DNA from 2 places in the Enterococcus sp. LJL99 genome. Region 1 is predicted to be linked to the other one. Evidence: predicted binding sites of a transcription regulator. Region 1 holds the regulator's gene; the other holds the start of a gene.

Region 1 (15,509 bases):
TTCATTGCCTTTGCCGCATCAATTGGCGAACCGCCTCCAACTGCTAATAAAATAGTCGGTCGAAATTCTTCCATCGCGTTCATGCCGCTAATAACATTTTCAATTGGTGGATCTGGAACAACATTACTAAAAATCTTTAACTCATTTTTTTTATTCAAATACTTTGTTATTTGTTCAATTTTATTGGATTGAACCATAAATGGATCAGTAACGATAAAAATTCGTTGGTTTTCATATTGAGTTAATTTTTCTAAGACATTCTCACCAATATGAAGAGTGGTTGGAAAAGTAATTGTTTCCATCATACGCTCCTTTCTTTTACTCAAAAAAGCCGCAAAAAAGACGTTCATCATCTTCCTTGCAGCTTCATTGCTTGCTAAAACACTACCTTGTGTTTTTTATTTTATTTAATTAATTTGCATTTTGAACGCAAAAAATAGGCTCTAATCCGTTGTACATCATTGTACACGTATCACCTACTGTATCTTATTTAGAATAAAATACACTTTGTGAATGCGCTATTGTCTTGCCTCGAAACAATAGTACGGCAGCATTAGAATTAGAAAGATCTGACTTGTAGCATAACTGCTATTTACAGTGGCGGGACCGTATTGGAATCTAACCAAATTTCCATCTTGCTCTATGCGTATTCAATTTCTACAATTGAATTATATCATAATGAAAAAAAGAAACAAGTTTTTTCTAAAATTTCTTAGATATACAAAAAAGTCGCTGAATCACGATTCATTTTTTTGCTATAATTAAAAAAAAGAAAATGATTGATTCAGGAAAGAAGAAAAACAAATGAAAACAGAACGTTTATTAGCGATTACAATGATCTTACTAGATAAAAAACAAATCAGTGCTGCTCAATTAGCTGAAATATTTGAAGTCTCCATTCGCACAATTTATCGAGATATCAACTCTTTGAGTGAAGCTGGAATTCCAGTTATTGCATTACCAGGTGCAAATGGTGGCATTCAAATCATGGATACCTATAAAGTAGATAAACATTTCTTTACGACTACAGAAATTACTGCTTTACTAATTGCATTAGAAAATATAGGCAAAAATATTTCTACTACTCATTCTACCCAAACTATCGAAAAACTAAAAACGCTTGTACCAAACCATTTATCTAATGAAATTGAATTTAAAACAAACCAAATTATGGTTGATTTAACTCCTTGGACCAATAATGAAACATTGCAGCCCTTTTTAGAAACTGTAAAAAAAGCTATGGATCAGCAACATTTGCTTCAATTTGACTACACCGATAATCGTGGCAATCCAACAACACGTATTGTTGAGCCTTACCGTCTCGTTTTAAAAGAAATCAGTTGGTATGTACAAGCTTATTGCTTAGAAAAAAACGAATTTCGTACCTTCAAACTTTCTAGAATGTCAACACTGAATGAAATGAACGATTCTTTTAAACCACGAAAATTCCCAGTAGCTGCATTAGGCAAAGAACCTTTTTATGGAAAAAAATTCACTTCAGTTACACTTAAAGTTTCTCATAAAATAAAAGACCAGTTAACAGAAAAATTTGGTCACTTAACTACTTTGAAAACTGATAATCCTAATGAAATTTTAGTAGAGTTTCCATTTATGGAAGACGATTTTGGCTATAATTTAATTATCGGCTTAGGAAACCAATGTGAATGTATCGCTCCAGAGCATGTCCGAATTGAGCTAAAAAAACGAATAGCAGAGTTGCTTGAAAAATATACTAAATAAATTGGCTAAACAAAAAAACTTTTTAATTCATCCACATTTTATGTATGAATTAAAAAGTTTTTAACCTATTTCTTTTTCTTACCACCAAAAGCATCTTTCATTTTATCAAAGAAGCCTTCTTCGTGCTGTTCACTTACATCTTGTCCACCCGCTTTAGCAAATGCACGTAATGCTTCACGTTGTTCATCATTCAAGTTTTTCGGTGTAATCAATTTCACTTTTACATGCTGATCACCATTAGAGCCACCTCTTAGACGTGGCGCTCCTTTTCCTCTTAAACGGAAATTCGTATCAGTTTGTGTTCCAGCAGGAATTTTTAATTTGACGTCACCATGAACTGTTGGTACTTTGACTTCATCACCTAAAGCGGCTTGTACGAAACTCAATGGTAAGTCATAATAAATTTCTGAACCATCTCGATCAAAAATATTACTTTCTTGCACATTGAAGACTACATATAAATCGCCATAAGGTCCACCATTCATTCCTGCTTCACCTTGATTTGACAAACGCATTTGTTGTCCATCTTCTACACCAGCAGGAACATTGACTTTTACGGTATGCATTTTCTTTTCATGTCCAGAACCATGACAAGTAGGACAAGGATCTTTGATCTCTTTTCCTGTTCCATGACAGACATCACAAGTTTGACGACTCATCACTCGACCAAGTGGTGTTTGTCGTTCAACATTAATTGTACCCGATCCATGACATTTATGACATGTTTCAGGTTGCGTACCCGGTTTCGCACCATTACCATGACAGGTTGCACAGACATCTTCGCGGTTATATTTGATTTCTTTTTCAATCCCAAATATTGCCTCTTCAAATTTAAGCTTAATTGTATATTGTAAATCGGCTCCTTGTCTTGGTGCTGTCGGATCAACACTTCGTCCGCTTCCACCAAAGAAAGAGTCAAAAATATCCTCAAATCCGCCAAAGCCGCCGCCGCTGAAACCACCACCGCCAAAGCCGCCAAAACCACCTGCACCGCCGCCATAACTAGGATCTGTTCCTGCATGACCATACTGATCATAGGCTGCTCTTTTTTGTGCATCACTCAATACTTCATAAGCCTCTGAAACCTCTTTAAATTTTTCATCAGCATCAGCTTCTTTATTGATATCTGGATGGTATTTTTTTGAAAGTTTGCGGTACGCTTTTTTTATCTCATCATCTGAAGCACCTTTCGCTAAACCTAGTACTTCATAATAATCGCGCTTTGTAGCCATTCGTTCCCCTCCAACTATTCATTCCAATCGATTCTCTCGTCTCTTACTAAGTCACTCTCAAAAAAGTAAAAAACATCTTTGTTATCATACCATAATTTAAACAAAACCTAAATAGATTATCAGAAAATATCTATTGTTTGCGCTAGAAAATACGAAAAAAAGATAATTTACTCTTGTTTTTAATTAAACTTGTCTAGAAAAAACGAATTCTTCATAAAATTTCTAAAAAACGTACAATACGTTTAGTGTATTGCACGCTTTTTAGTCAAATTGCTAACGTCTAAACGTCCTCGTTCACAATTTTATTATTCAGAAAAAATCAATTATTTTTCTTCATCTTCTACTTCTTCAAAATCAGCATCAACAACATCATCTGCTCCGCCTTGTGCTGCTTCTGGATTTTCTTCTGCTTGTTGTTGTGCAGCTTGTTCATAAAGTTTTACAGTTAAGTTTTGAACGATTTCATTTAATGAATCACGTTTTTCTTTCATCAATTCAATATCATTCGCTTCAACGGCTGCTTTAAGTTCATCACGAGCATCTTCTGCTTTTTTCACTTCATCAGCATCTACTTTACCTTCAAGTTCTTTCAAAGTTTTATCAACTGTGAACAACAATGCATCTACATCGTTACGTAAGTCAACTTCTTCTTTTCTAGCTTTATCTGCTTCAGCATTTGATTCAGCATCTTTAACCATGCGTTCGATTTCATCATCTGATAAACCTGAAGATGATTTGATTGTAATTGTTTGTTCTTTTTGTGTACCTAAATCTTTCGCACGAACATTAACAATACCGTTTTTATCGATATCAAAGCTTACTTCGATTTGTGGCACACCACGAGGAGCTGCTGGAATATCAGTTAATTGGAAACGACCTAATGTTTTGTTATCTGCTGACATTGGACGTTCACCTTGTAATACGTGAATATCTACTGCTGGTTGGTTATCTGCAGCTGTTGAGAATACTTGAGATTTACTTGTTGGGATCGTTGTATTACGATCAATCAATTTAGTAAATACGCCACCCATTGTTTCAATACCTAATGATAATGGAGTTACATCTAATAATACAACGTCCTTAACATCACCAGTGATTACACCACCTTGAATCGCTGCACCCATTGCAACTACTTCATCAGGGTTTACTGATTTATTAGGATCTTTGCTTGTTTCTTTACGAACAGCTTCGACAACTGCTGGGATACGAGTTGATCCACCAACTAAGATGACTTCATCAATTTCAGAAGCTTTCAAGCCAGCATCTTTTAACGCTTGACGAACTGGTGTTTTTGTACGTTCTACTAAATCACTTGTTAATTCATCAAATTTAGCACGTGTTAATGTCATTTCTAAGTGCAATGGACCAGCATCACCAGCTGTAATAAATGGTAAGCTAATTTGTGTGCTAGTTACACCAGATAAATCTTTTTTAGCTTTTTCTGCAGCGTCTTTCAAACGTTGTAACGCCATTTTATCTTTACCTAAATCAATACCATTTTCTTTTTTAAATTCAGCTACCATGTGATCAATGATTTTGTTATCAAAGTCATCTCCACCTAAGCTGTTATCACCAGATGTTGATAATACATCAAACACGCCATCGCCTAATTCAAGGACAGAAACGTCAAATGTACCACCACCAAGGTCAAATACTAAGATTTTTTCATCTTTATCTGTTTTATCTAAACCATAAGCTAAAGCTGCTGCAGTTGGTTCGTTAACAATACGTTCTACTTCTAATCCAGCAATTTTACCAGCATCTTTTGTTGCTTGACGTTGTGCATCATTGAAATAAGCTGGAACAGTAATAACTGCTTTATCAACTTTTTCTCCTAAATATTCTTCAGCAAAACCTTTTAAATATTGTAAGATCATAGCTGAAATTTCTTGAGGTGTATAAGATTTGCCGTCTGCTTCAACTTTATAACCAGCTTCACCCATATGACGTTTGATTGATGAAATTGTATCTGGATTTGTTACTGCTTGACGTTTTGCTACTTCACCAACTTGAATTTCACCATTTTTAAATGAAACAACTGAAGGTGTTGTACGATTTCCTTCTGGATTTGCAATAATTTTTGCTTCTCCGCCTTCTAAAACTGCTACTGCTGAATTTGTTGTACCTAAATCAATACCGATAATTTTACTCATAATCAAAGATCTCCTATTCTCTATTCAGATTGTTTTATTTTTTTCATAACTTTTAATTTACTTTATTGAGCAACAATGACCATACTTGCACGCAAGACACGATCATGTAATTTGTATCCTTTTTGAAGCACATCAACGATTGTATCCGCTGGTGTATCATCTGTGGCAGGAACTGTTTGGACTGCTTGATGTAAATTAGGATCAAATGGAACACCCATTGCAGGAATTTCTTCAATTCCTTCTTCTTTCAAAGCAACTTGCATTCCTTCTAAAACCATTACAATTCCTTTTTTCAGACTAGCACCTTGCTCATCGTCTACTTGAATCGCTAATGCACGTTCTAAATTATCAATTGCTGGTAATAATTTTTTGGCTAAATCTTGCGATCGATAACGAACAAGTTGTTCACGTTCATTTTTGAAACGATTGCTCATATTCGCAATTTCTGCTCTAGCTCTTAAAAATTTATCTTCCATTTCACCTAGTTCAGCTTTAGTATTATCTAATTCTGAACTTTCTGCTTCAACTTCAGATACACCAGAAGAATCCATTGCTTCTTCCACTACTTCCGATTCAACCTTTTCAATTGTTTCCTCTTTTGTTTCTTCATTTTTGTTCACTCTAGCAACTTCCCTTCTCATTCCGTAGCTTCTATATTCTAATACAACGTTTCTTGATTCCTTTTTATTATTTTATTCATCAAGATAACGATAATAAGCTCCTAATTTCAATGCAAGTTCATGACGAAATGTATCGACTAAACTAAACATTTTTGAATAAGGCATACTAGTTGGACCTAGCAATGCAATAGTGCCTTTTCCATGATCTGCCACTTCATATGTTGCCGTAATCATACTCATATTATCCAATAACTCATGTCCGATTTCCGTTCCGATTTTAAAAGAAATCGCTGGACTATTCTCATTTGAAACGCTCAATAAATGAGAAATTTCATCTGAATCCTGAATAAATGAATATACAGATTTTAATTGATTGCGATCCTGTTCAACGCCAAAATCCAAAAGATTCATCCGACCACCTACAAACACCTTATCCTCAAATGCATGTCCTAAAATTGAATCAAACAATTGCATCATGCCTTCTGGCGTTTGGAAATAACGATGTAAAATCATCGGTATCTCTGTTCTCAATCGATGATAAACACTTAATAACGGTTGTCCTACAAGTTTATCATTAATAATTTGAGTCATTTTCTCCAAATCTTGACTAGAAACAGAAGCTGGAATTCGAAATACTTGGCTTTCTACATTTCCCTTATCTGTAACAATAATCGCAATGATTTGTCGATCATTTAATGGAACCATTCTAAAGCCAGTCAACTTACGTTCTTTGACTTCTGGTCCTAAAGAAAATGCCGTATAGCTCGTTAAAGTTGATAAGATATCTGCTGACTGTTCAATGATATCGTTGATTTCATGAAACTCTTTTCCAAAAGCTTGCCGAATCGTTTGGATTTCATTATTCTCAAGCCCGACTGGTTTTAGCAAATGGTCAACATAATAGCGATATCCTAACATAGAAGGAATTCGTCCAGAAGAAGAATGTGTTTTTAAAAGTAAGCCATGCTCTTCTAAAGTCTTCATGTCATTCCGAATCGTCGCAGAGCTAGATTCGATTCCTTCGGCCATCAGTCGTTTCGAACCAACAGCGATTCCTGTTTGTGTGTAGTTTTGGATGATAAGCTGTAATATTCTTTGTTGTCTTTCTGTTAGCATAATTACCACCCTTCATTAGCACTCTTGTCTTTCAAGTGCTAATTACAAATATAAATATACCAAGTTCTATTCAACTTGTCAAGCGAAAACTCAAAAAAATTAGCACTCTTTGCAAAAGAGTGCTAATTCGCTATTTTTATTCGACAAACTCAGTATAATCAGCTAATTTATGACTTTAATATCTATTAAAAACCATTGTTACATTACTTCATTGTTCTTTTTCCAATAGAAATTCTTCAAAAACATCATTTCCTAAAAATAATCCTTTTTCTGTCAAAAGCAAGTAATCATTTTGCTCTTCTAGTAATTCCTTTTGAATCAATTTTTCTAAAACCGTGCCGTAAATTTCTTCAATCGGTTGGTTAAATTTCGCCTGGAATTTTTGTTTTGAAACACCAGATTTCTTGCGCAAGCCTAAAAACATTTCTTCCTCTATTTGATTTGAACGACTTAAGTTCTCAACCTCAACCGTAGGTAAAACGCCTTCTCTTAACGGTTTCAAATAATGTTGAATAGGCCCACGATTTCGATAGCGAGTATGTCCTAAGTAACCACTTGCTCCAGCACCAAATCCATAATAATGCTCATTGTTCCAATAAACCAGATTATGTTGACTTTCTTTTCCTGGTATCGAAAAATTGCTCACTTCATATTGATGACGGTTTCCTTTTTCCATCGCTCTGATTGTTTCCTCAAACATTTGTGCTTCCACTTCCTCATTCGGCAATTGCAACCGACCTTGTCTGACCCAATTCATAAACATTGTTTTATTTTCTAAAATCAATGAATACAGAGAATAATGAGGTAAATCCAATTCAATCGCTCGATGCAAAGTATCACGAAATCCATCTAATGTTTGACCTGGTAATGCATAAATCAAATCAATACTAACATTAGAAAAATTTTCTTTTTCCAAAAATGTCATTGTATCATATACATCTTTTGCTGTATGTTTGCGACCAATTTTTTTTAGTAACTGATCATCAAACGTTTGAACGCCCATTGATAAACGATTCACACCAAACTCTTTCATAACTTGTAGTTTTTCTTGGGTTAAATCACCTGGATTTGCTTCAACTGTAAATTCATTTCTTTCATCAAATGGTAGTGATTTCCTGACTCCTTCTAACAAAACAGCTAATTGCTTTGCTGATAGAGAAGTCGGTGTTCCACCACCAATATAAATTGTTTCAGTTGTTTGACTAGGATATTGCTCTTTAGTCAATTGAATTTCCTTCAGTAGCGCTTGAATATATTCATCCACCGGTTGACCTTCCAAAAAAACTTTATTAAAATCACAGTAATAGCAAATATGCTCACAAAATGGAATGTGAATGTAAGCCGAAATCTTATCCTGTCTTTGATTTATTTTATTTATCATTTGATCATTTCCTTTTAAAATTCTATAGTGAAATTCGGCGTAACAAAGCAGCTTTTTTTTAAGTCAAAAATCTTTTTTCTTTATATCAAAATCATGGCATTACTATCTTTTTAAAACCTATCAGCTATTTTAACATACTTCAAAACCATAATAAATATAAAGGAATTTAATTGATTTTAATCAACCATTTTATAAAGTAAACTTTTCAGCTTCTACACTTATCAGAGAAGAGATTGAAACAAAAAAACTTTTTATAGAGAATAAAATTGCTTCTAGTAAAAACTTCTGCTATTATGTGAGTGTAATTGAATATGATTTTGTTTGCAGGGGGACGCATTTGCGTTGAGAAGGTAAAACCTGACCCTTTGAACCTGTTGGTTGATACCAGCGTAGGGAGCAGATGTCCGTTGTTTAAGTCGAAATCAAAACAAACAAGGCATTTTCCTAATTAATCTGGAAAATGTCTTTTTTATTTTTTAAGGAGGAACTGGAATGAAGAAAGTATTAAGTATTGCAGGATCAGATTGTAGTGGTGGGGCTGGAATTCAAGCTGATTTAAAGACATTTGCTGCACATGGTGTTTATGGGATGTCCGTGATTACTTCCGTCGTAGCAGAAAACACATTTCGTGTGATTTCCTATCAGGATATTAAACCAAAAATTATCCAAGAACAAATTGACGCTGTATTTGAAGACTTACCACCAAAGGCTGTAAAAATTGGCATGTTATCAAATAAACAAACCATTACAGCAGTCGCTAGAAGTTTAAAAAAATGGCATCCTAAACATGTTGTTCTAGATCCAGTTATGTATGCAAAAAACGGTGACGCACTGATGGAACCAGTAGCAATTCAAACATTGATTGAAAAAATTTTACCAGCAGCAAGTTTGATTACACCAAATATTCCAGAAGCTGAAAAGATTTGTCAAAAAGAAATCGTAACTCTCAATGACATGGAACAAGCAAGTCAACTCATTTACGATTTGTCTGGTACAACGGTTTTGATCAAAGGCGGCCATAAAACTGGCGAAGCTACTGATGTTTTTTTTGATGGCAAAAAATTTTATCATTATACTTCAGAACGAATCAATACAAAAAACACTCACGGAACAGGTTGCACTTTCTCTTCAGCTATCGCTTCACAATTGGCTCTAGGAAATACTCCAGAACAAGCAATCAACAAAGCTAAAAAATATATTACGATGGCCATTAAGCATTCTTTACCTATTGGTTCAGGACATGGACCCACGAATCACTTTTATTCATTATATAAAAATGGTTTAAGAAAGGAAACAAGCGAATGAAAACGTTTATATTATCATCAATAAAAAAAATCCACACGAAAAAACCTTTGATACATCATATTACGAATTATGTAACTGTAAATGATTGCGCAAACATTACTTTAGCTATTGGGGCTTCTCCAATCATGGCAGATGATAGAAACGAAGTGGCTGAAATAATTGAACATTCAAATGCATTAGTAATCAATATTGGTACATTGAATGACCGAACGATTCCTTCTATGATTTCAGCTGGAAAAGCTGCCAACAAAAAACAGATTCCTGTTATTCTAGATCCAGTCGGAGTTGGAGCTTCAACCCTTCGTAATGAAACCGTAAAAAAACTATTAAAAGAGATTCGTTTTACTGTCATTAAAGGAAATCGTTCAGAAATTAGGTTTTTAGCTGGTGCAACTAGTAACACAAATGGAGTGGATGCTTCAGCAGAAGATTTAAAAAGAGAAATAGAAACTCAACTAGTAGCTAAGAAAATGGCTAAAAAATATCAATGTATTATTGCTATTACAGGTGAAATAGATATCGTAACAAATGGCGATCAAATGATTTTAATAGAGAATGGCTGCGAGAAAATGAGTCACATTACTGGGACAGGATGTATGTCCGCCTCACTTATTGCAGTTTTTTGCGCTTGTCACCCAAATCAATCGCTCTATAGTACAGCAGTAGCATTAATTTCTATGGGAATTGCTGGTGAACAAGCTGCCAACAAAACAATTAATCAAGGAACCGGTAGTCTTCGAACTGCCATCATTGATAAAATAAGTTTATTAGAGGCAGAAAAACTCATTGAGAAAGGAATCTTCTATGAAAACTAAGCTAGATTATCGTCTTTACTTGATTACTGATCGGCAATTACTAAGCACTACTACGTTACAAAAAGCTTTACAAGAAGCGCTAGAAGGAGGGGTGACTTTTGTGCAATTACGCGAAAAAAAGCTTAATTCTAAAACCTTTTATCAAGAAGCTCTTCTTGCAAAAAAAATGACAACTGAATTCCAGGTGCCTTTAATTATTAACGACCGCATTGATATTGCTTTAGCTTGCGATGCTGATGGTGTCCATGTTGGCCAGTCTGATTTGCCAGTAAAAAAAGTTCGTGAAATAATTGGAAATAATAAAATTCTCGGCGCTTCTGTACAAACCGTTAAAGAAGCTATTGAGGCAGAAAAAGCAGGAGCAGATTATCTAGGAGTTGGCGCGATGTTCCCAACTACAACAAAAAAAGACGCTATTTTAGTTAGTAAAGAAGTTTTGAAACAAATAGTAGAAGTTGTTTCTATTCCTATCATAGTAATTGGCGGGATAAATGCTCAAACAATTTCGGAATTTAAAAATTACGATATCCAAGGTTTTGCTGTTATTTCAGCCATTTTAGCTAATAAAAATATCAAAACTGCAAGTGAAAATCTTTTATCACTAATCAATCAAACAATTACGAGGTGAAGACATGTCATTTTCTAAAAAATAAAAAAAACACTGCCAATCTGATTGGGAAGCTGGTTATCTCCATCCATTTGTTCAAGAATTAGGTCAAGGTACACTTGCTATCGACAAGTTTCAATTCTATTTATTACAAGATTATCTCTATCTATTTCAGTATGCAAAAGTTTTTGCTTTGGGTGTTGTTAAATCAAATGACCCTAATATAGTAAAACACTTTGTAAATGGACAATATAATATTCTAAATTCTGAACTTGATCTCCATCGTAACCACATGCTTAATCACGGTATTTCTTCAGATGAAATAACCAATATACGTCCTTCAATTTTTAATCAGACTTATACAGCTAATATGCTCGCTATTGGCCAAACAGGTGACTTAGCACAAATCATCGCTACTATTTTGCCTTGCGCATGGGTTTATTGCGATTATGCTAGCCGTCTCAAACAGAAATATCAAGAACAATTAATTAATAATCCCTATAAAGCTTGGATTGATACTTATGCCGATATTAATTTTAACGATTCTTTTGACTGGATGTTTAGTTCCCTCGATACATTGGTTGCAGCTAAGTCCGAGAAAGAAACACAAGAGATTATTAATATTTTTGCTAATAGCGTAAAATTTGAAAACTTATTCTGGGAAATGGCTTATCATAAAAAAATGGATTTCTAGAAGAGTAGGTTTGTATGTAAGAAGAAACAATAACTTCTTAAGTTCAAAATAAAATCGTTTAGTTTCAAAAATAATAAGGTCCATGAAAAATTTCGTTTAGATATTAAATACTACCTACTTGGTGTTGCTCATTTTTTTGATATCCAAGTAGGTATTTTTCATATCTATTCATTTCCGTACGCTATGTCTTATAAAAATATCTTCTTATTGTATTACGGCTAACCGTTCTACTCCACTCTAACTTTTTGTAAAATAAGCTGCCGTATCTATTTCATCCTGTTTTAATTGTGCAATTAATTTTTCCACATGATCGAATTTCACTTGATCTCTTAAATAATGATTCCAGCGAACACGTACTTGTTCACCGTATATATTTTCATGAAAATTCAAAATATAAACTTCTACAGTCAATGCTCGACCATCACCAAACGTATCATTGTGTCCAATCGATCCCATACCTACGTGCCATTTCCCACCAATTTCTATTTCAACTGCATAAACACCAATTCTAGGTAATCGAACCGTGCTTTTAATTTTGATATTCGCAGTTGGGAAACCTAACAAACGACCTCTAGCATCTCCATGAACAACCGTACCTTCAATTTCATAAACGTAACCAAGTAATTTAGTTACCTCTGCCATATTCCCTTTTTCCATTTCTTCTCTGATCCGAGAAGAGCTGATCTTGTCTCCATCACATTCTTCTTTTGCAACAGTTACAACTTCAAATCGATTTTGAGCATAATTTGGAAGCAGCTCAACATTCGCAATTTCTTTAGGACCATACGTATAATCAAAACCACTAACCGCTACTTTGCTATTTAATCCTACTAAATATTGATTGACAAATTCTTGTGGTGCTAGTTGAGCAAATGCCGAAGTAAAATCAACAACATACAAAATATCTACACCATTTTTCTCCATTAAACGTTCTTTTTGATCCAAACTATTTAAATATTTCATATTTTCAGGTAAGACCTTTTGAAAAACAATCGACGGATGTTGGTTAAACGTCATTACAGCTAATTTCAAACCACGTTCATCCGCAATTTTTCTACCCGTCTCAATTACTTTTTGATGCCCCAGATGAACACCGTCAAAAAAACCTAAAACCATAACTACTTCTTCATTGATAATATCTTCTTGGCGATAAGGATGCCGAATCGGAACTATTTTCATTTTCAATCTTCTTTCTTTATAAATTAATTATTGCGTAAAACCTTACTCGGCTTTAACATATTTTGCTTTGTCGGATGCGCCATATATAAACTTACTACTTGCTCATTAAAATATAGTGCAACCAAATCATTAGGAATTTCAACTAAGGATAACTCATTCAACGATAGGAAAACGCCATTTTTCACCTTTTGATAAAGTGCAGTCGAAAGATCAATTCGTTTAAATTGTTGAATAGCCGTTTCGATTGGCAACAACACTTGATCAATTTCTTGATCATTCATTTTATTTGCAACTTGCTCTAATGTTAAACATTGATCAGCCATTAAACCACCACTGGACGTTCGAGTCAAATCTGACATATGCGCGGGGTACCCTAATAGTTCGCCTGTATCAACAGACAAGGTTCTCACATACGTCCCTTTCCCACAACTAACTTTGAAGCGCCAACTTTGTGTTCCTAACTGTTCATTAAATACAGGTTCACTCGTTCGTTTAAACGCATAAATCATCGCTTTTCGAATGGGACGTTCTACTTCCTCGCCATTTCGAGCATACTCATACAATCGTTTTCCATTGACTTTAACAGCGGAAAACATAGGTGGAATCTGCGTAATTTCACCAAGCATTTTAGCCATTGCTTGATCAATTGCCTCACTCGTTAATGGATCAGTTACTTTTTTTCTTTCAACCACCTCACCACTCGCATCTTCAGTGGTTGTTGCGCACCCGATTGTGATTTCTCCTTCATAAACTTTCCCTGAATCAACCATATATTCGATCACTTTGGTCCCTTTGCCAACACAAATCGGCAATACACCAGCAACATCTGGGTCCAAGGTTCCTCCATGACCTATTTTTTTTGTATGTAAAATTTTCCGTAATTTAAAAACACAATCATGACTTGTCATGCCGCGTTCTTTCCATAATGGTAAAATACCGTCCATCATTTCCCTCCAACATCTACTCTGATTATTAACTTGTTTATTATAGCATAGAACGAACGAATTTTTCACATTTCAAAATTCTATGTAAAGATAACTTTCTGAAATAAATGAATATAATAAAAAAGCAACTATAAGAGCTCAACCACAGTCAAGTCTCTCATAATTGCTTATTATCGTTAATTCATTTTTTAGATTGCTGTTGTAGCGCCACGGTATACAATACCACGACGAGGGTCTACAGTAATCAATTCATCACTGGCAATCAAGGTTGTTGCATTTTCAGCTCCAACAATAACTGGAATATTTTTAGCAATCGCAACAACTGCAGCATGAGAAGTCAATCCGCCTTCTTCAACGATTAAGGCTACTGCATTATCAATTGCAGGCATATATTCTTTATCTGTTGTTTTAACAACTAGAATAGAGCCTTCAGTTGTGTTTGCAACAGCTTCTTCAGCTGTATTCGCAATAACTGCTTTAGCAATTACAGAAGATTCGCCAATTCCTTGTCCTTGAACTAATTTTGAACCAATCATTTGAATTTTCATCAAGTTAGTCGTTCCTTTTTCACCAACAGGAACACCAGCAGTGATAATAATCAAATCGCCTTCGTTAGCATACCCTTCTTCTTGAGAAACGGTTGCAGCTAAATTGAACATTTCATCTGTACTAGCTGGTTTGTTCGCAACAGTTGCATAAACACCCCAAGATAAAGCTAAACTACGCGCTTTTTGCTCTGAGAATGTAATTGCAACGATATGTGCTTTTGGACGGTATTTAGAAATCATACGAGCTGTATGTCCAGATTCAGTTGCCGCAACAATTGTTTGAATTCCTAAGTTACGAGCTGTGTGTCCTACTGATTGACCGATTGCTTCAGCCATATCTGTTTTGCTATATAATTTCAAAGCAAATGTATCTTGATTTACTAACGCTTCTTCTGTACGAACTGCAATACGAGCCATTGTTTGAACCGCTTCTAATGGGTAGTCTCCAGCAGCTGTTTCACCAGAAAGCATTACTGCATCAGTTCCATCATAGATTGCATTGGCAACGTCATTTGCTTCCGCACGAGTTGGACGTGGGTTACGTTGCATAGAATCTAACATTTGAGTCGCTGTAATAACTGGTTTACCCAAAGCATTACATTTTTTAATCAATTCTTTTTGAACAACTGGTACATCTTCAGTTGGAATTTCAACACCCATATCTCCACGAGCGACCATTAAACCATCAGAAACTTTCAATATTTCATCAATGTTATCGATTCCTTCTTGGTTTTCAATTTTAGGTATGATTTGGATGTGAGTAGCGTTTTCTTCTTCTAAAATTTTAGTGATTTCTAAAACGTCAGTCGCACGGCGAACAAAACTTGCTGCGATAAAGTCAATTCCTTGACCAATCCCAAAACGGATATCCGCTGCATCTTTTTCAGTAATTCCAGGTAAATTAACTGATACACCAGGAACGTTAACGCCCTTTTTATTTTTCAATACGCCTTCGTTTTTAACTAAAGTCACGATTTCGTTTGCTGCATGATCGATATCCGTCACTTCTAAATCAATTAAACCATCGTCTAAAAGAATATGTGAACCAACATTTACATCATTAATCAATTCTGGATACGTAATTGAGAATTTTTCGTTTGTACCTAAAACTTCTGTCATAGAAATACGAACTGAATCACCAATTTTCATTGTGATTGCGCCATTTTCCATGTCAT
Region 2 (15,509 bases), on a different contig from region 1:
GCGCGCATTTCCTTCATCAATTAATTGATCTTTCACTAAACGATACGCTAATTCTGAATCAACAGAATCCTTTCTTAATTTCTTTAAGATGACATTCTCACAAGCTTCAGTTGATCCAAAAATAGGTTGATTTGTATTTGATGTTGTCATTGTTAATTCCTCCAAAAGTTTTTTTGTTTTTTGTTTGTGAGATAAGAATATACGATTTTTACGTATCGAAAATAGTAACTTTTGTCTTTTGTTCCGACATATTTTTTAAGAGGGGGGTAATAGATTGAAATAAGAAATGTTTATAAAAAAGAGAATTTTATATGTTGAATAATTAGTATGTAGTATTATTGACACTTTAAAAAGTTGATGGACGAACGTTGATATAAAAATCACTACGATTCGCTTTGATCACGATAATTCCTACGAACTGTCCTTCTAAGAATTCAAGCTCTTGGAAAAGGTCTAAATTGTTATAAACCGCTGGAAATAAAATGAACGGATATTTAGTAATATCTATTTGATTGCTAAAATTTGAAGAACATCAAGAATGTAATAACTAATGAATAAAACAGTGTTTTATTGATAGATTTTTCCTACTTGTTTCTAAGAATAAATCATTTTATTACAATCTCAAAAAAAGCTTGGAACATAAGTCCTAACGAAAAATCCAAATCCCAGTCAATTTGATTGGTATCTGAATTATTTTTTTGTACAAAAATAAGAACACCTTTGCTAAAATAAAAGTGATTAAATCAATAAACTAGCGAGGTGTTCCTATGATTAAAAATTATTGCACAAATCAAGTCGTTCTTCCTTTGGATTTTAGTTTTCAGTAAAAAAATGATATCGTGTTCGCTATTGATAAATTAATTGAAAGTATTCCCGAGAAGCGCTTCATCTCTTTTCATAACCAAATGGATCCTTCTTCTTATCATCCTAAAATGATACTGAAGATGATTTTATGTGTTTACACACAATTCGTATTTTCTGGTCGAAAGATTGAAGCAATGAAGAAAAGTAGTATTCGGATGATGTGGCTTACCCAAAGTTATCAACTTAGCTATCGAACAATCAATCGTTTCCGCGTGAATCCCTTAGTGAAAACACTCCTTCGAGAGTGTTTCGTTCAGTTCCTCAGTCAATTAACCAAGGAACAATTAATCGCTGAAGAAGCTATTTTTATAGATGGTACCAAGATCGAAGTTAACGCAAATAAATATAGCTTTGTTTGAAGAAAATCGATTGATAACATTGACAAGAAATTCAATGAGAAATCACCCTTCCTTTATGATGAACTGTTGAAAAATACAATTGTTCCTGAAATTGAGCGCAAGTTCGCAACAGAATTAGCTCCAACAAAATTAGGTCAGATTGAAGAACAACTCACTCATGTTGTAGAAAAATTTATAGAAAAAATTGAAAAAGAAGACGATGCTTCCATTCGGAAATCACCTTGTTCGAAGCGAAAAGTTCTCAAAAAAATCAGAAACTTATTTCATGACTTCAAAGAAAGAAAACTTGCGTATCAAAAACCTCGTGAGATTCTCGGACAACAAAATAGTTATTCTAGAACAGATACAGACACTACTTTTATGCGCATGAAAGACGATCCTATGAGAAATGGTCAGTTGAAGGCAGGCTACGCTCTTTAAATTGCCAAGAATAATCAGTATATTTTAGGTTACGATTTTTCCCAAGCCAACAGATACACGGACACTACATCCCTTTTTAATCACTTTGAAAGAGCGTTTCTTTGACTTGTTAAATTATATTATCTCAGATGCCGGTTACATGGGAGAAGAAAACTATCAAGCAGTTCTAGAAGATTATGAATGAACATCACTCATCACTTATGCTATGTACCATCAAGAACAAAAGAAAAAATTTAAACAGAACCCGTTCCTTCCTGCAAACTGGATGTATTTGGAAGTAGATGATATTTTTATTTATCCTAATGGAATAAAAATAAAATTTCGAAATTATTCTATCCGTACAGACAAGTATGGATTTAAACGGTATTTAACATGATATGATGTGAAGGCTGTTCAAATTGTCCTGTTCGGATCCAATGTACAAAAGCGAAGAGTGACAAGAATCGTGAGATTCAAAAAAACATGAACTGGAAATACTTTAAAGTAACGATCCAACAGCTGCTTTCAGAAGAAGAAACAGGGAAAATCTATCGTCGACGAAAAATTGATGTCAAACCTGCTTTCGGCCATTTGAAGGCTTGTTTAGGCTCCACTCGGTTCTCAGTTTGCGGAAAGCAACAGGTGCACAATGAAATAAGATTCATATTAATGGTTGTAAATTTAAGGAAGTATAGGCTAAATAGGTTATCAATCAAGGAGAATCCTCCCACTAAATTAAAAAATAGAAGACCGAAAATCGTAAAAATGATTTTCGGTCTTCTATTCTATTCATCTTGAGACTTATGTCCCAAGCTCTTTTTACTATAATTTTATTTTCCTTCCTATGGCTAAAGAAAATATTTTACTACATCATTCCACCCATACCCATTGATGGATCCATTGGCGGCATTGCTGGCGCTGCTGGTTCAGGTTTATCGGCTACAACTGCTTCAGTAGTTAATAATAGTGCAGCAACTGATGCAGCGTTTTGTAAAGCTGAACGAGTCACTTTAGTTGGATCAACGATTCCTGCTTCAACCATGTTGACCCATTCACCGTTTGCAGCATTGAAACCAATACCTGCTTCAGCATTTTTTAATTTATCAACAATGACTGAACCTTCATAGCCAGCATTTTCAGCGATTTGACGAATTGGTTCTTCTAATGCACGAACCACGATTTTCACACCTGTTGCTACATCATCGTCTGCTTCAACTTCACTTACTTTGTTGATGACGTTTACTAAAGCTGTACCACCACCTGATACCATACCTTCTTCAACCGCCGCGCGAGTTGCATTTAAAGCATCTTCAATACGTAATTTTAATTCTTTTAATTCTGTTTCAGTAGCCGCACCAACTTTTACGACTGCTACTCCGCCTGCTAATTTAGCTAAACGTTCTTGTAATTTTTCACGATCAAAGTCAGAAGTTGTATCTGCAATTTGGTTTTTAATCAATTGAACACGTGCTTCAACTGCTTCTTTACCACCAGCACCTTCAACAATTGTTGTGTTATCTTTATCAACAACTACTTTGCTTGCATTTCCAAGGTTATCGATTGTTGTATCTTTCAATTCAAGCCCTAATTCTTCAGTGATTACTGTACCACCAGTTAAAATAGCAATATCTTCTAACATCGCTTTGCGACGATCACCAAAACCTGGTGCTTTAACTGCTACAACGTTGAAAGTTCCACGAATTTTATTTAAGACTAATGTAGGTAGCGCTTCGCCATCTACATCATCCGCAATAATCAATAATGGACGACTTTGTTGTAAAATTTGTTCTAATAATGGTAATACATCTTGAATATTTGAGATTTTTTTATCTGTAATTAAGATATATGGATTTTCTAAAACAGCTTCCATTTTATCGTTGTCAGTTACCATATATTGAGATAGGTAACCACGATCAAATTGCATTCCTTCAACGACATCTAATTCTGTTTCAATCCCTTTAGATTCTTCAATTGTGATAACGCCGTCGTTTCCAACTTTTTCCATTGCATCTGCAATCAAATGACCTACTGTTTCTGAACCTGAAGATACAGCAGCAACTTGAGCAATTGCTTCTTTAGAATCAACAACTGTTGAGATACTGTGTAATTCTTCTACAGCTGTTTTTGTTGCTAATTCAATCCCACGACGAATACCTAATGGGTTCGCCCCAGCAGTAACATTTTTCAACCCTTCACGTACAATTGCTTGTGTCAATAATGTTGCAGTTGTTGTACCATCTCCTGCAATGTCATTTGTTTTAGAAGCAACTTCGGATACTAGTTTTGCGCCCATATTTTCAAAATGATCTTCTAATTCGATTTCTTTCGCAATTGTAACCCCATCATTTGTGATCAATGGTGAACCAAAAGATTTTTCAAGAACAACATTACGACCTTTAGGACCTAAGGTTACTTTTACTGTATCAGCTAAAATATCTACTCCACGTAACATAGATGCACGGGCATCTTCTGCAAATTTAATTTCTTTTGCCATTATTTATCCACCTCATAATTTATATTTTTATCATTTAATGTTTTCATTTTAATTAAAATTTATTCTACAACAGCGATAATATCTTTAACAGAAACAATCAGGTAGTCTGTTCCTTCATATTTTACTTCTGTACCAGAATATTTTTCAAACATCACTGTGTCGCCTGCTTTTACTTCTGCAGGAACTTTTGTACCGTTATCTAGTACGCGACCTTCGCCTACTGCGATAACATTTCCAGTTTGTGGTTTCTCTTTAGCTGCAGACGCTAAGACAATCCCTCCAACTGTTTTTTCTTCTTCTTGCGCAACTTCGATAATCACGCGATCGCCTAATGGTTTTAACACAATAAATCCCTCCAAATTATTTTAATCGTATTTAGCACTCTAACACAAAGAGTGCTAACTCACACTTCTTATAATACTCATTTCCATTTCTTTTTGCAAGCCTTTTATTGTTTTTTAAAGAAAATTTTTATGCTGCTTTCTGTCGCTCCTTACTTTCTAGAGCGGAACGTTTACAAATTTGTCTTGTCTCATTCAAAAGTTCATGAATTATTTCTAGTCCATCATTTATAGTTCATGGTAAAATAGAATAGAAAGTGAGGCGATGATATGAAACAACGGTTAAAAAATACAACTTTAATCACTCTCGTTTATTTATTGATTGCAAATTCAGGAAATTTTATTTTTGGCGTAAATGAACGATTTGATTGGAAAAATACTTTATGGGAAGCTTTTTTCTTTTTCATTTTTATTTTTCTTCTACTTGGTTATCGCAATAATAGAAAAAAATAGCTTAACTATCCCAAATTAGACATTTACTTTTTTATCTTAACTTATCGAACGGAGGCACATTTTATTTTATGTCATTAAAAAATTTATCACTCAGAACTGTTAGTTTGAGTACGATTATTCTATATGGATTTGTTTTTTTCTCTCCTTATTTGTTACAATTTTTTCCAAAACAAGCGATGATTCCTGGAACCACGATTGTTTATATTCTAGGAGCGATTCTAATGATTGGATTATATTCAATGAATCAATCAAAAACATTAGTTGAAGAACAAGCAAAACTAACCTCACCTGTCTTTATTTTTTTATTAGGGTTTGGCGGAATTTTTTTGGCCATGATTATCCAAGGAGTCGTTTTTAGTATTGAAACAGTAATTACTGGAGTTAAGCCAGATTCAGAAAATACTAAAAGAATCATAGAAGTTATTTTAATGAATCCTCTTTTTATATTAGCGACCACTATTGGCGGGCCAATCATGGAAGAATTTGTTTTTAGACGTTCATTAATCGGTCTTAGTGAACCTTACATTGGATTTTGGTTTTCTGCAATCGTTAGTTCGTCATTATTTTCTTTGATTCATCAAGATGGTCATTTTTTTGTTTATTTTTTTATGGGATTATTTTTTGCTATTTTGTATAAAGTCACAGGTAAGATTTGGACCTCAATCATTGCCCATTGTGGGATGAATACAGTTGTTGTCGTTGTCCAATTACTTGTTCATGCTGGGGTTATTCAAGTACCTAACTAATTGCCATGTTCTATTGGCTGATTCACTACAACCTGAGTTCTTTTGCTTAGTTTTTTAAGCAAGCTGGTTGAGACGACAGCAAAAAATAACCTGCGAAAGTTTGATGAAAAACTTTTGCGGGTTATTTTTTAATCTTTATTCAGACTCTTCACTTAATTCACTATCATGGTGTAAAAAGTAAATCAATGTTTGTAATTCATTGGTCAAGTCAACATTTTGAATCAAAACATCTTCAGGAGCTACCAATCGAGCCGCTGTAAAGTTTAAAATTCCCTTGACTCCAGCATCTGCCAATTGTTTTACAACTTCTTGCGCTTTTCTAGCAGGTAAACTCAATATCGCTACTTCAATTTGCTGAATACGAATTTGGTCCATCATATCTGAGATGGGATAAACTGGCACACCATCAACGATGCGACCGACAATGTCTTCATTTACATCAAACGCACAGCTCACACGGATACTATTACTTTGATGGAATTTATATTTCAATAAAGCACTACCTAAATTCCCAACTCCAACAAGTGCAACATTTGTCAACTCATCATCGTTCAATGTTTTAGCAAAGAAATTCATTAAATTTTCTACATCATAGCCGTACCCTCTTTTTCCTAACTCACCAAAGTAAGAAAAATCACGACGAATAGTTGCACTGTCCACCTGAACAGCATCACTTAATTCTGTTGAAGAAACTTTCGTTTTTCCAGCATCATGAAGAATTCTTAAATAACGATAATATAAAGGAAGGCGTCTGGCCGTTGCTTTTGGAATAATTTGATCTTTCACAATTGTACCTCCAATTTACAAAATATAACAATGATTCTACTATTATAATAGCAGTTTCTTCTACGAAAAATCAATTTACGCGCTCAAATTAATCCCTTTTCTGTCAAAATTGTTCGTTTTCTGTGCTTTTTTCACAAGCCAACTCCAGAAATCTGCTCTTTTTTCAATTTTTATGCTAAACTATTAGCAATGAAACAGAAATGAGGATGACTTATGATTTTACTCCAAGCAAATCAAGTGGCACGTCTTTTTGGTGCCGATATTTTGTTTGATAACATACAAATGGAAATAAGTACAAATAGTCGTATCGCTTTAGTTGGCCGAAACGGAGCTGGAAAATCAACACTCTTAAAAATAATTGCTGGAATTGATCCTCCAGATAAAGGAACCATTGCCAAAAATAAAACTGCTTCTCTAGGCTATTTAGCACAAAATACCGGATTAGATTCAAACCGAACCGTCTGGGATGAAATGCTTGAAGCTTTTTCGGATACAATTGCAATGGAAAAGCGAATGCGAGAATTAGAAGTAATCATCAGCACACTCAATCCCGAGGCCTCAAACTATGAATCTGTTATGAAAGAATATGATCGACTCCAACACGATTTTGCTGATAAAAATGGCTATGGATATGAAAATGAAATTCGGTCTGTCTTACATGGCTTTCATTTTGATGAAGGATTTTATGAAAAGAACATCTCAACTCTCTCTGGTGGACAAAAAACACGCTTAGCTTTAGCTAGAATGTTATTACAAAAACCTGATATTTTGGTTTTGGATGAACCGACCAACCACTTAGATATTGAGACCTTATCATGGTTAGAGGGCTACTTGCCAAGTTATTCAGGTGCGCTTCTAATTGTTTCTCATGATCGTTACTTTTTAGATAAAGTTGTAACTGAAGTTTATGAATTGAGTCGCCACAAAATGCGTTACTATAAAGGAAATTATTCCCGTTATCTAGTATTAAAAGCTGAGCAATTAGCAAGCGAATGGAAAGCTTACGAGAAACAGCAAGTTGAAATCAATAAATTAGAAGATTTTGTTGCGCGAAACTTAGTTAGGGCATCAACAACGAAACGTGCGCAAAGTCGTAGAAAAACGTTAGAAAAGATGGATCGTTTAGATCGACCTCAAGGCGATGAAAAATCGGCTAACTTTCTTTTTGATATTGAAAAACCATCTGGAAATGTTGTCTTGCAAGTAGAAGATGGCGCAATTGGTTACAATGAAACGATTTTATCAGAACCTATTAATCTTGATATTCGTCGCCAAGAAGCAATTGCTTTAGTTGGGCCAAATGGTATCGGAAAATCAACTTTACTTAAATCAATCACTGGTCAACTGCCTTTTATTAAAGGTTCTGCTAATTTTGGTACCAATGTTCAAATCGGTTATTACGATCAAGAACAAGCTAATTTACATGGTACAAAAACAGTCTTAGCCGAACTTTGGGATGAACATCCAACCACTCCTGAAAAAGAGATTCGAACAGCTTTAGGTCACTTTTTATTCAGCGGAAATGATGTTGAAAAAACGATCCCCTTACTAAGTGGCGGCGAAAAAGCACGTGTTGCTTTGGCTAAGTTAGCGATGAATAAAGAAAACTTTTTAATCCTTGATGAACCAACAAACCACTTAGATATCGATAACAAAGAAGTGCTAGAAAATGCTTTAATTGACTATGAAGGAACCCTATTTTTTGTTTCTCATGATCGTTATTTTATCAATCGAATTGCCACGAAGGTCATTGAACTTTCAGAAACTGGCAGCAAACTTTATCTAGGCGATTACGACTATTATTTAGAGAAGAAATTAGAAGAAGTAGAACTTGCTGCACTTAAAGAAAAGGATTCATTAGAAGCTAAGCAGGAAATAACAAAACCCAAAAATAGCTTCTATCAAAATAAGGAACAACAAAAATTACTCCGTTCACTCTCAAGAGCCGTCAATCAACTTGAAGAATCAATGAATGAGGTTGAGCAAACGATTGAGGAACTAAAAATTGAAATGACTAAACCAGAAATAATCGATGATCATGTACAATTACTATCATTGAATCAAAAGCTGGAAGAAAAGCAATTAGAGTTAGAAGAACTAATGAGTCAGTGGGAAGAAAAAAGCATCGAACTAGAAGAACTAGAGAACGTCACTTGATTGGAGGGTAAAAATGACTTCAAAACGATTAAACGTTGCACCACCAAAATATCAGAAAATCGCCGTTGATTTAGCAAGCAAAATTGCAGATCATTCCTTTAGTGTAGGAGAAAAAATTCATGCTCGTTCAACACTAGCCAATAAATATAGTGTTTCTCCTGAAACTGCTAGAAAAGCAATTAGCATTTTAGTAGATTTAGAAATCGTAACGGCGAAACACGGCAGCGGTTTTTATGTGCATTCTATCGAAAATGCCAAAGAATTTGTGGCTCAACATCAAGATGTACAGACAATCCAACAACTAAAAGAAGAATTAATCGATAGCGTAGAAAAGCAAAAAGAAGAGCTAAGCTATTTTTCAGAATTATTAGATAAACTTGTTGAACAAACCAAGCGTTTTGATTCAGTTAATCCTCTAAATCCTGTGACTTTCACTTTGACTGATCAAGCAGAACACCTTGGGAGAACAGTCGGTGAGATAAATTTATGGCAAAATACTTCTGCTACGCTGGTTGCTATCAAGCATCACGAAGAACTTCTCGTCTCTCCAGGTCCTTATGCTAAACTAGCCGCTGGTGACACAATTTATCTTGTTGGACACGAATCCACCTTGCAGTTAGTTGATAATTTCTTTTATCCTACATCCGTTTAAATATTCAAAATAGTGGTCGGAAACCTTATTATATTTGGTTTTCCCGCTATTTTTTTTACAAAACAATATTTCCTCTTACTTTTGGCTTAATTAAACCCATTTATTTATGTTTAGCTAATGATTTTTTCATGAAAATTTCATCTTAGTTTGACAAAAGTGACCACTCAATGTTACCCTAGTGTGGTCACTTTTTTATGAGGAGGAAATTTGTTTTGTCTAAAGTAAAAGTTACACACTTAACTAAAATATTTGGCAAAAAATCAAAAATTGCGCTAGATATGATTAAAGAAAATAAGAGTAAAACAGAAATTTTACAAAAAACAGGTGCAACCGTCGGCGTATATGATGTCAATTTTGACGTTGAAGAAGGCGAAATTTTTGTGATTATGGGTCTTTCCGGAAGTGGCAAATCCACCCTAATCCGTCTTCTTAATCGTTTGATTGAACCAACTTCCGGCATGATTATGATTGATGATAAAGATATTTCTAAGTTAGATAAAGAAGGGCTTAGAGAAGTTCGTCGGAACAAAATGAGTATGGTTTTTCAAAATTTTGGCTTATTTCCCCATCGAACAATTTTAGAAAATACCGAATATGGCTTAGAAATCCGTGGTATTCCTAAAGAAGAACGGATGAGAAAAGCTGAAATAGCTTTAGCTAACTCGAGTCTTCTGCCATTTAAAGATCAATATCCTGATCAACTATCTGGAGGAATGCAACAACGGGTTGGTTTAGCACGAGCATTAGCCAATGACCCAGAAATTTTGTTGATGGATGAAGCTTTTTCTGCTCTTGATCCCCTTATCCGGAGAGAAATGCAAGATGAGTTATTAGAACTACAGGAAAATGTAAAGAAGACTATTATTTTTATTACTCACGATTTAAACGAAGCTTTACGTATTGGTGACCGCATTGCATTGATGAAAGATGGACAAATTATGCAGATTGGTACAGGAGAAGAAATTTTGACGAATCCGGCAAATGATTATGTGCGCACCTTTGTTGAAGATGTAGATCGTTCGAAAGTTTTAACAGCGCAAAATATTATGGTACCAGCATTGACTACTAATATTGAAATTGATGGTCCAACTGTTGCCTTAACGCGTATGCGTCAGGAAGAAGTCAGTATGTTGTTAGCTGTTGACAAAAAAAGACAGCTTAAAGGAATCATAAAAGCTGAACAAGCGCTTAAAGCTCGTAAAAACGGTCATAAATTAATCGACTATGTCGATACAGAAATCCAAACAATCGATAAAGATATGTTAGTTAATGATATTTTCCCACTCATTTATGATGCCCAAACACCATTGGCTGTAACTGAAAATAATAAATTGCTTGGTGTCGTTATTCGAGGCAGTGTGTTAGAAGCTTTGGCTGAAATCGAAGATGAAAAAGAGGTGCTGATCAATGAATAACATACAACTTCCTGTCGCCGATTGGGTAGAGTCAATAACAGATTGGATGACTAGTAATTTTTCCGGTTTATTTTCTTTCTTACAAATTACAGGTCAAACAATTATGGAAACTATTACTTCTCTATTGTTGATAATCCCTCCTTATATATTTATTTTACTTTTAACATTAGCGGCATTTTTTATTTCAAATAAAAAATGGGGATTAACGATTTTTACTTTTATTGGTCTACTCTTTATCTATAATCAACAGCTATGGATTGATTTAATGAATACTGTTACATTAGTTTTACTTTCTAGTCTTGTATCAATTATTATTGGTGTTCCTTTAGGGATTTTAATGGCTAAAAGTAATAAAGCTCAAAGTATCATTACTCCTATTTTAGATTTCATGCAAACAATGCCTGGATTTGTTTACTTAATTCCAGCCGTAGCTTTCTTTGGGATTGGAATGGTACCTGGGGTATTCGCTTCTGTGATTTTTGCTTTACCACCAACAGTTCGTTTTACTAATCTAGGAATTCGTCAAGTCCCCAAAGAATTAGTAGAGGCTTCTGATTCATTCGGGAGTACCGGTTGGCAAAAATTATTTAAATTAGAACTTCCATTAGCAAAAAATACAATCATGGCTGGAATCAATCAAACTACGATGCTTGCTTTGTCTATGGTTGTAATTGCTTCTATGATTGGAGCACCTGGTTTAGGTCGCGGTGTTCTTTCAGCACTTCAACGGGCCCAAGTAGGAAATGGCTTTGTCAATGGTGTTGCATTGGTTATTCTAGCAATCATCATCGATCGTTTTACTCAAAATTTAAATAAAAAAAGAACGAATCCAGCTAAGAAGAAATTTTCAAAAAAACAAAAAATTTGGGGTATTTCAGGAATCATTGTGGCTCTTATTGCTTTATTTGTTGGTTTTTCAATTTTTAACGGAAATCAATCTACTAACAAAAACATCTCCCTTGCTTATGTTGAATGGGACACGGAAGTTGCTTCTACACATGTTGTAGGAGAAGTTTTAAAAGATATGGGATACAATGTAACGTTAACTCCTTTGGACAATGCGATTATGTGGGAATCTATTGCAAAAGGTGAAACAGATGCGATGGTTGCTGCGTGGTTACCTGGTACACATGGTGAGCAATATAAACAATACAAAGATAAAGTCGATAATCTTGGAGAAAACTTAGCAGGTGCTAAACTAGGTTTAGTTGTTCCTAATTATATGGATGTGTCTTCTATTGAAGATTTGGATAACCAAGCTGGAAAAAAAATCACTGGGATTGAGCCTGGTGCTGGAGTAGTTAATGCTGCTGAGAAAACTCAAACTGAATATCCTAATCTATCTGATTGGACTGTAGAAACTTCATCTTCTGGTGCGATGACCGTTGCATTAGGACAAGCACTAAAAAATAAAGAAGATATTGTGATTACAGGATGGTCGCCTCATTGGATGTTCGCTAAGTATGACTTGAAATACTTAGAAGATCCCAAAGGAACTATGGGTGGTGAAGAATCAATCAATACCATGGCTAGGAAAGGATTAAAAACAGATACGCCCGAAGCATACAACGTTTTAAAAAATTTCCATTGGTCAACAGATGATATGGAATCGGTGATGTTGGCAATTAATGATGGTCAAACGCCAGAACAAGCTGCAAGAAAATGGATCGATACACATAGTAAAGAAGTTGAAGAATGGAAAAAATAATGCTACAAAAATAGGCAACAAAGAAATAATTTAATTGTTTTAAAGAGAAACACAATCTTCCCTTAGTATAAATCAAAGCATGTGAACTGATTGTCAGTATGATTTCAGGTCACATGCTTTTTGTTCATTTTAACAAATAGCTAACGGCATTTTTCTAGTTGGTTCAGGATAAATTTGATTAATTTTCGCAAAATCCTCTCGATCTAACTCAATCATCGCAGCATGAATATTATTCAAAACATGTGCTGGATTTCCAGATTGCGGAATAGCAATTGTATTCCCGTCTCTTATCGCCCATGCTAACAAAATTTGGAAAACATCGACTTGATGTTTTTCCGCAATTTCTTTCAAGATTGGTTTTTTAAGTAAATTTGCACCAAATTGATCCCCTTGTGCAACTGGAGAATACGCCATTAAAGGTATTTTTTTCTGTTGCATAAATGGTTTCAAATCAAAATCGATTCCACGATCTCCTAAATTATACAACACTTGATTGGTTTTGCAATTTATTCCTTTAGTCAATGTTAGCAATTCTTGCATATCACTTGTATCAAAATTTGAGACACCCCAAGCTTTGATTTTACCAAGTTGGACTTGTTTCTCTAGCGCATCAATTGTTTCTTGTAATGGAACGCCACCTTGCCAATGCAACAGATACATATCCAGATAATCTGTTTTCAAACGTTTTAAGGATTGATCTAAACTAATAGGCAATTGATTTCTAGAGGCATTCATCGGTAAAACTTTTGAAACTAAATAAAGTTTCTCTCTATCATAAGGTTGGATTGCTTGTCCCACTAATTCTTCTGATCGTCCATTTCCGTACATTTCTGCTGTATCAATCAACTCGATACCATTTTCGATGCCTGTTTGGATTGCTTTGATTTCCATCTCTGCTTTTGCGGAACTATCCCCCATATGCCAAGTTCCAAAACCGATTGGATAGATTGGTTTCCCGTCCATCATTATTTTTTTCATTGTTATTCACCCTTTCCTGTTTTCAACTAAAATTGATTTTTTTAAAGAGAGCGTTATCAAAAACAGTGTTTCATTCTTTTTAATTATATCATAATGAAAATTTGCTTTTATGTGTTGTTATTTTTTTTGACTTCAACACTTTAAATTTGTCTACATTGGCTAAACAAAAAAGGTTCATTTATTCATATGCTCTCTTTCCATTTGCTCATACAACTTAATTTTATCCTCTAGTAACTCAAGATGCCCTTGTACTTTCTCATATTCCTTCAAAATCTTGATTCGATGGGCTAAAAGTAAGTTCTTACGCTCCGTAATCGTACCATCACCTATTTTTCTTAACTCTGTATAGCGTTTGATTTCTTTAAGTGAAATTCCTGTATTTTTTAATTTATTGATGAAAATTGCCCAATCCAAATCTTCTGCGCCAAACAGACGATAATTATGTTCATCTCTTTGTGGTTCGATTAATCCTTCTTTTTCATAATAACGTAATGTATGTTGACTGATACCTGTTATTTTCGCAAACTCACTAATTGAATAATTCATTTTTTCACCTTTTTTCATTTTTTTCTTGCTTTAGAGTCTAGTCTAATCTCTATACTTTAATTGTATCACCAAATCAATCAATAGGAGGATGAATTTATGAAATATGTAACAATTACGGGAGCTAGTTCAGGAATCGGAATGGCAACAGCTAAAGAATTTGCTAAGATGGGGAAAAATTTGATTTTGATTGCCCGAAGAGAAGAGCGATTGATTCAATTGAAAGAAGAACTTTTAAAGAGCGATGCAACGTTGGATATTATTTTAAAAGTAGTTGATTTATCAATCGTTGAAAATGTTTTATCACTCTATCAAGAATTGAAACCCTATGATATTGAAACTTGGATCAACAATGCTGGCTTCGGCTACTATCACTCTGTTTCCAATCAAAATTTAGAAAAAGTCACTCAGATGATACAGTTAAATATTGAGGCATTGACTTTGCTATCCACTCTATACGTAACAGATTATGAAATGAAAGAAAATACACAGTTAATCAATATTTCATCTGCCGGCGGTTATAAAAACGTTCCAAACGCAGTAACTTATTGTGCAACTAAATTCTATGTCAGCGCCTTTACCGAAGGAATTGCATTAGAATTAGCAGCTAAAAAATCACAACTCAAAGCAAAAGTATTAGCTCCAGCTGCAACGGAAACAGAATTTGCGCAAGTTGCAAATAATTCAGAAAATTATGATTATAAGCAAGGTTTTGGCACTTATCATACGGCTGAAGAAATGGCAGGATTCTTGATTGATCTGTATCAAAGTAATCAAGTTATTGGTAGTATCAATCGTGATACATTTACATTTAACTTAAGCGGACCTATTTTTGATCATTATGAAACTGGTATGAGAAATATGTAAATTCTAAAAGTAAAAAAATACTATTATCAGTCTTTGAATTCACTGATAATAGTATTTTAAGAATTATTGTATCAAAAAGTTCCCTCAATTCGTTCCACTATTTTTTCTGTCGTCAATCCATACTCAGCTTGTAAAAAAGCAGGCGTTCCAACTTGTCCAAAACAATCTTCATTCCCAATTCTAGTCAACGGTACCGCAAGTCCATTGTCTGCAATTACTTCTGCAACAGCTGTCCCTAAGCCACCAATAATCGAATGATTTTCGATTGTAATCACCCGTTTTTTCCCAATCAACCGTTCTAATAATAACTCATTATCTAGCGGTTTAATCGTAAACATATCAATCACGTCAGAGGTGATTCCTCTTTTTTCAAGTTGTTTTGCTACTTCAAATGTTTCAAATACTAATTGACCCATGGAAATTAGTAAGTAGTCTTCTCCTTCTCGAAGTAAGTTTCCTTTCCCTATTTCAAACGTAGACCCCTCTTCATAAATCGTTTTGACACTTTTTCGATTTCCTCTAACATAATGGATGCCACTTAATTGACTAAATTCCTGAATGATCCAATTCATTTGAACTGCATCGGCAGCATCACAAATTGTCACCTCTGGTATTGAACGTAATAAAGCAATGTCTTCAAATGTCGTATGTGTTCCACCATTATGACCAACAGCAAAACCAGGATCCGAACCATAGATATTGATTGTATTTTTAGCATAAGCGCCTGAAACAAATAATTGATCTAAC

The links. Region 1 encodes HrcA, which represses chaperone genes, less so after heat shock. Its sites were predicted from a motif close to TTAGCACTCNNNNNNNNNGAGTGCTAA; they were not measured.
Region 2: groES (co-chaperone GroES) is a predicted target of HrcA. The motif match lies at 4,492-4,518, and genes of this name have one in related genera.

Annotation. Positions count from the first base shown of each region.
Region 1 covers NZ_JBTXLT010000002.1:141,091-156,599, reverse strand. Annotated here, with positions in the region: gene ACYSNW_RS03850 (1-propanol dehydrogenase PduQ) at 1-302, opposite strand, end outside; adenosylcobalamin (AdoCbl) riboswitch at 512-656, opposite strand; gene ACYSNW_RS03845 (helix-turn-helix transcriptional regulator) at 805-1,740, shown strand; gene dnaJ (molecular chaperone DnaJ) at 1,806-2,972, opposite strand; gene dnaK (molecular chaperone DnaK) at 3,296-5,125, opposite strand; gene grpE (nucleotide exchange factor GrpE) at 5,188-5,766, opposite strand; gene hrcA (heat-inducible transcriptional repressor HrcA) at 5,818-6,861, opposite strand; gene hemW (radical SAM family heme chaperone HemW) at 7,070-8,242, opposite strand; TPP riboswitch at 8,558-8,655, shown strand; gene thiD (bifunctional hydroxymethylpyrimidine kinase/phosphomethylpyrimidine kinase) at 8,735-9,547, shown strand; gene thiM (hydroxyethylthiazole kinase) at 9,544-10,362, shown strand; gene thiE (thiamine phosphate synthase) at 10,352-10,990, shown strand; partial or broken gene tenA (thiaminase II) at 11,040-11,663, shown strand; gene ribF (riboflavin biosynthesis protein RibF) at 11,901-12,842, opposite strand; gene truB (tRNA pseudouridine(55) synthase TruB) at 12,866-13,786, opposite strand; gene pyk (pyruvate kinase) at 13,975-15,509, opposite strand, start outside.
Region 2 covers NZ_JBTXLT010000022.1:81-15,589, forward strand. Annotated here, with positions in the region: partial or broken gene ACYSNW_RS17835 (glutamate decarboxylase) at 1-150, opposite strand, end outside; gene ACYSNW_RS17840 (transposase) at 906-1,223, shown strand; gene ACYSNW_RS17845 (hypothetical protein) at 1,290-1,643, shown strand; partial or broken gene ACYSNW_RS17850 (transposase) at 2,037-2,420, shown strand; gene groL (chaperonin GroEL) at 2,488-4,116, opposite strand; gene groES (co-chaperone GroES) at 4,176-4,460, opposite strand; gene ACYSNW_RS17865 (hypothetical protein) at 4,728-4,910, shown strand; gene ACYSNW_RS17870 (lysostaphin resistance A-like protein) at 4,979-5,656, shown strand; gene ACYSNW_RS17875 (redox-sensing transcriptional repressor Rex) at 5,792-6,442, opposite strand; gene ACYSNW_RS17880 (ABC-F family ATP-binding cassette domain-containing protein) at 6,656-8,599, shown strand; gene ACYSNW_RS17885 (TrkA C-terminal domain-containing protein) at 8,613-9,251, shown strand; gene ACYSNW_RS17890 (quaternary amine ABC transporter ATP-binding protein) at 9,464-10,666, shown strand; gene ACYSNW_RS17895 (ABC transporter permease/substrate binding protein) at 10,659-12,374, shown strand; gene ACYSNW_RS17900 (aldo/keto reductase) at 12,504-13,352, opposite strand; gene ACYSNW_RS17905 (MerR family transcriptional regulator) at 13,527-13,916, opposite strand; gene ACYSNW_RS17910 (SDR family NAD(P)-dependent oxidoreductase) at 13,995-14,762, shown strand; gene ACYSNW_RS17915 (transketolase family protein) at 14,834-15,509, opposite strand, start outside.